Regions from separate parts of the Ruegeria sp. CL7 genome, predicted to be linked through region 2. Evidence: riboswitches for the same ligand, from Rfam matches in the RefSeq annotation. Region 2 holds a riboswitch; the other holds the start of a gene.
What was found. A riboswitch is a leader RNA that binds a small molecule or an ion and turns the genes downstream of it on or off. The one in region 2 is predicted to bind cobalamin.
Positions count from the first base shown of each region.

Region 1: another riboswitch for cobalamin. It lies ahead of ACR0LI_RS16495 (aromatic ring-hydroxylating oxygenase subunit alpha); the one in region 2 lies ahead of ACR0LI_RS20540 (DUF4198 domain-containing protein).

Region 1 covers NZ_JBQFPQ010000007.1:153,646-157,912, reverse strand. Annotated here, with positions in the region: gene ACR0LI_RS16500 (FAD-binding oxidoreductase) at 1-949, opposite strand, end outside; gene ACR0LI_RS16495 (aromatic ring-hydroxylating oxygenase subunit alpha) at 955-2,208, opposite strand; cobalamin riboswitch at 2,291-2,494, opposite strand; partial or broken gene ACR0LI_RS16490 (IS5/IS1182 family transposase) at 2,568-2,720, shown strand; gene ACR0LI_RS16485 (hypothetical protein) at 3,022-3,246, shown strand; gene ACR0LI_RS16480 (DUF3833 family protein) at 3,276-3,818, opposite strand; gene ACR0LI_RS16475 (DUF3833 domain-containing protein) at 3,815-4,267, opposite strand, start outside.
Region 2 covers NZ_JBQFPQ010000016.1:18,865-23,131, forward strand. Annotated here, with positions in the region: gene ACR0LI_RS20535 (ROK family transcriptional regulator) at 103-1,227, shown strand; cobalamin riboswitch at 1,349-1,548, shown strand; gene ACR0LI_RS20540 (DUF4198 domain-containing protein) at 1,681-2,466, shown strand; gene cbiM (cobalt transporter CbiM) at 2,473-3,084, shown strand; gene ACR0LI_RS20550 (cobalt ABC transporter permease) at 3,081-3,656, shown strand; gene cbiQ (cobalt ECF transporter T component CbiQ) at 3,656-4,267, shown strand, end outside.

The DNA.
Region 1 (4,267 bases), on a different contig from region 2:
TACCGCACACGCCGAAGGTACAGCCTGACGGAATGTTCAGGCCAACCGAGCGGGCGGCGGCAAGCACCGTGTCGGTCTCGGCAACCTTGGCCGTCACGCCCGAGGTCGCGAACAGGATTTCGGCGCTGCTGTCGTCGTCCAGAACAACGTCATCCAACTCGGGCTGATCCGCCTCGGTTTCCACCGGCGCGCCGAAGCTTTCCTGATGGTAGTTGTTCATATCAAAACCAAGACCGGCCAGCGCGTCGCGCACCGCTTGCATGAAGGGCTCGGGACCGCAGCAATAGACTTCGCGCTCAAGGTAATCCGGCGCCATCAGGCCCAGCATCAATTGGTTGAACTGCCCCTGATATCCCGTCCATGGGCGGTAGCGGTCCGGCTCTTCCACCACGAACTTCAGGTCCAAACCATCCGTGCGGCTGGCCATCTGTTCCAAGCGCTGGCGGAAGATGATCTCGGATGGCCGCTTGGCGCAGTTGATGAAGACAACGTCCAGATCGCGGCCTTCGTCCCACATGCAGGTGGTCATTGACATCATCGGTGTGATGCCTGAGCCAGCCGAGATAAACAGGAACTTGCGCGCATCGCTCAGTGCGTTGGTGAACAGGCCCGCAGGCCCAATGGCCTTGAGCCGCATGCCGGGTTGAAGATTGTCCAGCATCCAGCGCGTGCCGATACTGTCGGGTTGCGCTTTGGCGGTGATGGTGATCGACCGCGGCCGCGATGGCGACGATGAGATCGTGTAGGTGCGATACACGACTCCCCCGGGCTGGCCGGGCGCCGGAATCTCGAGCGTCAGGAACTGACCGGGGTGATAGGCGAACTGCGCCCCAGAGGGGGCCCGGAACGAAAAGCTGGCGGTGTTCGGCATCTCGGGCACGACCGAGACACATTCCAGCATCTCTCCATCCTGCCAAACGGCTGATGAAAGCGTGTCCAGATCTTTCATCAGACTTACTCCGCCGCCATGTAGTCAGGGGTCAGGCGGGCCGACACTGTGCTGCAATACCAATCCACGAATTGCAGTACGCCGGATTCCTGAATGGCTGAATACGGGCCGGGCACATAGGCCGGGCTGTTGATGCCCTGCTGGTTGTCCTCGACCACCTGACGGTCTTCGTCATTCGTGGCGACCCAGACTTCGGTCAGGCGTTTCACGTCGTAGTCAACGCCTTCAACCGCATCCTTGTTGACCAGCCATTTGGTCGTGACCTCGGTCTCTGTCGGGCTGATCGGCGTAACACGGAAAACAATCGAGTGATCGGCAAGAAAGTGGTTCCACGTGGTCGGATAGTGGAACTTCAAAAGCGATCCCGCATCCGCAAAGGGCGACCGGCCCAACCAGCGGCGCACGGCGGATTTCCCGTCCATCGTATAGCTCTCGGCGCCTTCTTTCAGCGGTATCCGCGCCAGACGGAATTGGCCGTCCTCGTGCAGATAGAACTGCGATGGCATACCCGCTGACTGGCACCTGTCGAAATGGGCTTGCATATAGGCTGGGGTTTCACCGCCTTCGATCCCCGTCACGCCCGGATCATCAGGGAAGGTCCGGCACAGCGCAGGGTGGTTGCCGCCGCAGTGATAGCACTCGCGATTGTTTTCCCAGACCAGTTTCCAGTTGCCGTTCTCGATGATCGAGCTTTCGAATGCGACCTTGGCATTCGCAAGATCATGCGGCTCAAGATACGGGCGCGCGATATTGGCAAACGTGTCAAAATCCGGGGCGACATCCGCCAGACAGATATAGACCAACCCGGCAAGCTCGCGGCAATGAACCGTCTTCAAACCATGCTGTCTGGGATCAAACTCTGGCCCCATGTCGCGGGCCCACAGCAAAGAGCCGTCAAGCTCGTAGGTCCATTGGTGATACGGGCAAACCAGCTTCGGCGCGTTGCCTTTTGCCGCCTTGCATATGATCGAGCCGCGATGGCGGCAGGTGTTGTGAAACGCCCGGATCTGGTTGTCGGCGCCGCGCACGATGATCACGCGATAGGCACCCACGTTGTACGTTACATAGTCGCCGGCTTTCACCAGTTCACAGGCCGGAATGGCAAAGAGCCATTCGCGATAGTGGATGGTTTCCAGGTCGGTCTGAAAGATCTCGGGGTCGGTGTAAAAGGCCCGTTCCAGAGCATAGCCCGGGATTCGACGCGCCAACAGGTTTTGGACATTGTTCACTTCTGGCTCTCCTGCCGCGCCCCGCGGCATTGCTTGGGCAGATGACAGGGAGGAACCGTCCGGAGGCGCGCGAGGACCACGTCCGAAACCCGTGCCCCCACCGCCACCCGCGGTTTGACATATCTGCAAGGCTGGTTTCCGGACTTGAAAGGGGCTTGCACCCGGTTGCGACACCTTCCCGGGATCCTCGTCCCAGTGGTTGATTGTCGAACCTGACCTTCCTTACCGTTGCGGGGGCAGCGCCGGAATTCCACCGGCTTCCCAATTCTCCGCGGTCTGAGAATCAAACAGCGGCACCTCACGATGGCAGCCTACTTTCTACCTGCTTGGGCGCTGAAATGCTTGCGACATTTCCGGTTTCAAAACAGACATGGAAATTTTCCGGCTGAGTGGACGGCGCCGGGATCACGGTCCTTGGCACAGGGGCATGGCAAGCCCGCCAGCACGGCGTTCTGCAGGGGCCAGTGGGCTTTGCGATGGATGCGGCCACGTCTGACATCCGCGCCGTCAAATTGTCCCCCAGCCGTGACAGCGAAGGCCCGGCTGCTCTGCACAGAAACGAAACGCTGCACGTCGCCTGAGCATGGCTGGAAAAGAGAGAGTCAGGCCAAGTGAAGGAGGTTTGCAGCAAACCCTTTTGGGTGAAGTTGATCCGTTTGGGATAGTGCTGGCTTGCCATGAGGCAGGTGAAGAAGGCGAATATCCGTCATGCGAGAGTTGTCAGTCCATCCTGTCAACGGACGGTAGAAAACCTCATTTTGTCCATAAAAAATTGTCTTTTTCGGGAAAAACCATTACGTTTTCCGAAAATGGTGGAAAACACCGGAGGCAGTAAGAGAGCAGATGCCAAAACCGAAAACAGGTGTTTTGCGGACAACAGTTCCTTCGCGCCTCATGGGAAAACGGGATGGTCTGTTTTTCCTCTGGGGGCAGATAGAACGCGCGCGCTTGAAGGTCGAGGGCGGCGAACGCGCCGAGGGCGCAGCCTCGGACGGGCCAAGGGCAAACACGGCCGGTGAGGTCAAGGGATCGACGACAGCATTGGTGGACGAGTTTATTTTCTACTGACTTTTGTGATGAAACCGGGCCTGACGGCCCTATTTCTTCTCGAAGAACAGGATGACTTCACCCAGACGGACGCCATAGCGTGAGACATACGCGCGGTTCAGCAGACGGTCGTCGTCCAGCAGCCACATCCAGTCGTCGAATTTGACACGCATGGTCCCGTCCTTGATCGGCAGGTCGATCTTGTATTTCCAGTTGAACGTATCCCCGCGTTCAATCCCGCTGGCGGTGCCCAGCACGCCAGGCGCCGTACCGGTCCACGTATCCTCTCCGGTTTTGGTCAATGTCCAGATGCGTTGTTCCGTCGCGCCATCGTCGTAGACGAAGTCTTCGACCAGGGTCAGGGTTTCGCCGTCCCATGTTCCGTCGATATCAACCGTGAATCTGCGGGGGATATTTCCCAGAACATCCTGAAACTGACCGTAGGCCACTGTTTTACCCTCAAAAAACTCTTCCAGGTTCAACTGTCGGTCCGACAGAAACGTTTTTGGTACCTTCGGTTTGCTGGAGCAGGCCGCCAGAATTGCAAGGCTTGCGATGGCAATGCAGGCGATGAAAGAGCGAAAGGTGATCATTGCAACGGCTTCCCTTCCGAAGTCGCGTCATACCCGTTTGACCCACTTGGATGCATCGGTTTCGATCTGGGGCTTGGACGCATTGTGGCGATCAGTTCCGCGACCTTGACGCCAAACTTGCGCATCTCGGACCGATTCATGATGACGCCGGTTTCTGTCAGGTACATCCAATCGGTGACATCCAGTGTGTGTCCACCAGCGTCATCTGGCAGAATGATACGATAGGTCAGTTTTACCGTGGACCCCGAGATAATGCCCCGACCTTCGCCCACGATATCATCCGCCATTGCCGTGAATGTGTTGCCAGTTCCCAGCGTCAGGTACCATTTGCGGGTCATCTGTTTTCCGTTGGAGTAGGTGAAGTACTCGGTCAGCGTGCCCGAGTTGCCTTGCCATTCGCCGGACATGCGCGCGACAAAGCTGTTCGACATTTTGCCGTTGGGGCCATA
Region 2 (4,267 bases):
TCATTCTTCAGCAGGAAAGGGGTGGTCGTGCCGGAAAATTCATCTCGGAAAAATTCGATTGGCCTGCACGGGTCAGAGGTGCGCGGAACCAATCAAAGCGGGATGCGGGCCCGGAACGAACGGCTGGTGTTGTCGCTTGTCCGGCGTCATCAGGCTCTTGCTAAGTCCGAGATTGCGCGCATGACCGGACTGTCGGCGCAAACCGTTTCCGTCATCATGCGGCTGCTTGAGAAGGACGGTTTGCTTTTGCGCGGTGAGCCGGTCCGCGGGAAAGTCGGGCAACCTTCCGTTCCCATGCGCCTCAACCCGGATGGTGCGTTTTTCTTTGGGCTCAAGGTCGGGCGCCGCAGTACCGAGCTGGTATTGACTGACTTTGTCGGAAATGTGCGGCAACGCGAGCGGCGAACCTATGACTATCCAACGCCAAAAGCCACTTTGGAGTTTTCTATACAGAGTCTGGGGAAAATGATGTCATCCATGTCGCCCGAGGCCAAAGGCAGGATTGCGGGTCTTGGAATTGCCATGCCGTTCTACCTGTGGGACTGGGCCCAGACCCTTCAGGTTCCTCAGGAAGAAATGGACCCGTGGCGCGTATCAGACCTGAAGGCTGACCTGGCTCGTCGCCTCGATATGCCGGTTTTTCTGCAAAATGACGCCACTGCGGCTTGTGGGGCGGAATTGGTATTCGGTCCGGCCGATGGACCAAGGGATTTCCTGTACTTCTATATCGGGTTTTTTATTGGCGGCGGTGTGGTTCTCAATGGTGCGATCTTTTCCGGGCGTGGAAACTCGGGCGCAATCGGCCCCCTGCCTGTACCGGATGGTGCGGGTGGTGTCAGACCGCTTATCGACGTGGCCAGCCTGTATGTTCTCGAGCGTGCAATCACCACAGCAGGGGTAACGTCGCATTCCATTTGGGAAACGACCCAGCGTTGGGATGTGCCAAAAATTCAACTGGAAAACTGGTTGAAACGGACGGCAAGCGGGATTGCTTATGCGATTGTCTCATCCTGTAGCCTGATAGATTTCGAATGCGTGAAGATTGACGGCTGGATGCCGCAGGACATCAAGGCGCGTTTGGTTGAAATGGTCGAAGACAAACTGTCCGAGCTGAACCTGACCGGTCTCGAGCACCCCGTGGTGCTGGCAGGGACCGTGGGCCCGGATGCACGCTCACTGGGCGCGGCAAGCCTGCCATTGTCGGAAAGGTATCTTTCAGAAGCTTAGATGTGAAATCACCCTGTTGCCTTGGATATTTCACAAACCGGTTCACTCTCGCAAACTGCCGAGCTCATAATTTTCGATGGCCGTAACACATTTTCGTTGACGGAAGGCTGAGTTGTCTGGCAAGCCGCTCGGCATGTCCGGTTCCGGGGCTTGCTCTGGAATCAATAGGGAATGCGGTGCGGGCTCAGGCCCAACTCCGCAACTGCACCCGCAACTGTAAGCGGCGAGCAGGGCTGAAACGCCACTGGGGTTTGCCCCGGGAAGGCCAGTCCAACGCTTTGACCCGCAAGTCAGGATACCTGCCGGACATGTGTCCTCATAAGGGGCACTCCTAATCGGCGACGGGATGTGCGTCGTACCAGGATGCCTGAAAGGGTGATTTGGCGTTGAATGTCCCGTAGTCAAAACGAATTTCGCGCCGGGATTGGCGCGACGGGACAAGGACGACTGTTCATGAAAACGCTGCTCAGCGCAGCCGTTGCCGCGGTGGCTCTTCCCGCCATCGCAGATGCGCATTTTCTTTTGGAATACACTACCGATACCATGATCCAGAAACCGGGCGATGTGCCGGTCAAGCTGATTTTCTGGCATCCGTTCGAGAACGGCCACGTCATGGATCTTGAAAAGCCGCAGGAATTCTATGTGATCCACAACGGTGAAAAGACCGATTTGCTGGACACGTTGGAAGCTATCCGGTTCACCGGCGGGGAAAACGAGGGCGTGGCGTTCAAAGGCAGTGTCCCGGTCAAACGGTCGGGCGACTATGTGCTGGTGACGGTTCCTCAGCCTTATTACGAGGAATCCGAAGACATCTATATCCAACAGCTCACCAAAGCCTTCCTGAACCGCAACGAATTGCCGACCGACTGGATGAATCCCGTAGGTTTGCCGACCGAGATTATCCCGCTGAACAAGCCGACCAACATCATCGCGGGTTCGACTTTCACGGGCCGTGTGCTGGCTGATGGTCAGCCGGTTGCGGGGGTCGAAATCGAGATCGAGTACATGGCCGCCGAGCCCGACATGGAAAGTTCGGCCGCTTCTGCACCGAAAGTCTCTCCGATGCCGGGTGGTGCGGTGGTCGCCATATCTGACGACAACGGGTATTTCTCGTTCGGCGTTCCAAATGCCGGTTACTGGGGTTTCGCAGCACTTGGTTCCGGTCCGGCAACCGAACATGAGGGCAAAGAACTCAGCCAGGATGCGGTCATCTGGATTCGCTCCTGGGATCTGGAGTAACCCAAGATGCACATCGTCGACGGAGCCCTTTCCAACCCGGTTGTAATTGGCGGCGCCATAGCCGCCGCGGGCGGGATCGCCATGGGTCTCAGGTCTCTGGATCTTGATCGCATCCCCACTGCGGGCGTTCTGTCAGCCAGTTTCTTCGTGGCTTCGTTGATCCACGTACCCATTGGTCCGTCGTCGGTCCATCTGATCCTCAACGGCATGGCCGGGCTGCTGCTTGGTTGGGCCGCATTCCCGGCTTTGTTCGTCGGGCTTTTGCTACAGGCGGTCTTTTTCGGCTTTGGCGGGTTGACGGTGTTGGGGATCAACACCGTCAACATCGCATTTCCAGCTGTGGCGGCCGGAATGTTGTTCGGTCGTCTGATCGCGCGTGGAACGCCTTTGCAAGGTGCGATTTGGGGGGGCGTCGGCGGCGCATTTGCCATTGCGGCGACAACCGGCATGGTCGCGTTTTCCCTGGCGCTGTCGGGGGATGAATTTCTGCCTGCCGCCAGGCTTGTTTTCTTCGCCCATATTCCTGTCATGGCCATTGAGGCGATTTTGACCGGGTTCGCCGTGTTGTTGGCACGCAAGGTCAAGCCCGAGCTGTTTATAAGGGAAGCAGCCACATGAAGCATCTGGTTGTCATATTGGCCGTGAGCTGCGCACCTGTGCCTGCCCTGGCGCACAAGGTCATAGCCGGCGTTTTCGAGTCGGAAGACGTCATCGAGGGCGAAATCGGCTTTTCCAACGGCGACATGGCAAGCGGCACCGAGGTCATTGTTACCGGCCCGGATGGGGCCGAGCTGGGTCGATCGGTCACGGATGCGGACGGTTTCTTTGTCTACACGCCGACCTCGGCCGTGGCGCACACTTTCTTTGCCGACCTTGGCGCCGGGCATGTGGCCGAAGTCACGATGCCTGCCGAAGATGTCGCGCGGATCATGGGCGTTGCTGTGGCAGAAAACGGTGACTCATCTTCGGCTGCTGTGACGCAGGCCAGCGGTTCGGCGGCGTCTCTCAGCGCCGAAGAACAGCAGGTTATCGCCAAGGCCATACGTGACGAATTGCGCCCGCTCAGGCGCGAGATTGCGGCCTATCGCGAACAGAACGACCTGCAAACCATCCTTGGCGGGATTGGGTACATCGTTGGTCTGTTTGGTCTGGGTTTTTACATGGCGGCCCGCCGCAAGCTGGCGTCCTGATGGCACACGTTCTGGGGCACAAGGAAAAAACACTGTCCGAAGCCGGTGACGGGCCAGAAGGTCTGATCAGCCTGCTGGATCCCCGGATGCGGATCGTCATGGCAGTTGTTTTTGCAGTCGTGACCGTGGCGGTGTCATCCCTCGGCGCGCTTTGCGCGGCGCTGACAGTGTCGCTTTCGCTTCTGATAGTTTCACGTCTGCCGCGGCGAAAGACGTTGAAGCGAATGGCCATGATGGATGGGTTCATCCTGTTCATGCTGGTCCTGTTGCCCTTTTCCATGCCCGGGGATCCGATGTTCACGCTTTGGGGATTCCCTGCAAGCTGGCAGGGTTTTTGGAAAGCGGTCGAGATTGCCTTGACCGCCAATGCCGTGATCCTGTCCCTGATGGTTTTGGTCGGGACGATGGAGCCGGTCACACTGGGCCACGCCCTGCATCGTCTGCGGTGCCCGGAAAAGCTGGTTTACCTGCTGATGTTCACGATCCGTTATATCGAGGTCTTGCGCGAAGAATACCTGCGGCTGCGGGCCGCCATGAAGGTACGTGGTTTTCGGCCAGCAACAAACTGGCACACATATCGCAGCTTTGGCTACCTTGTGGGTATGATGCTT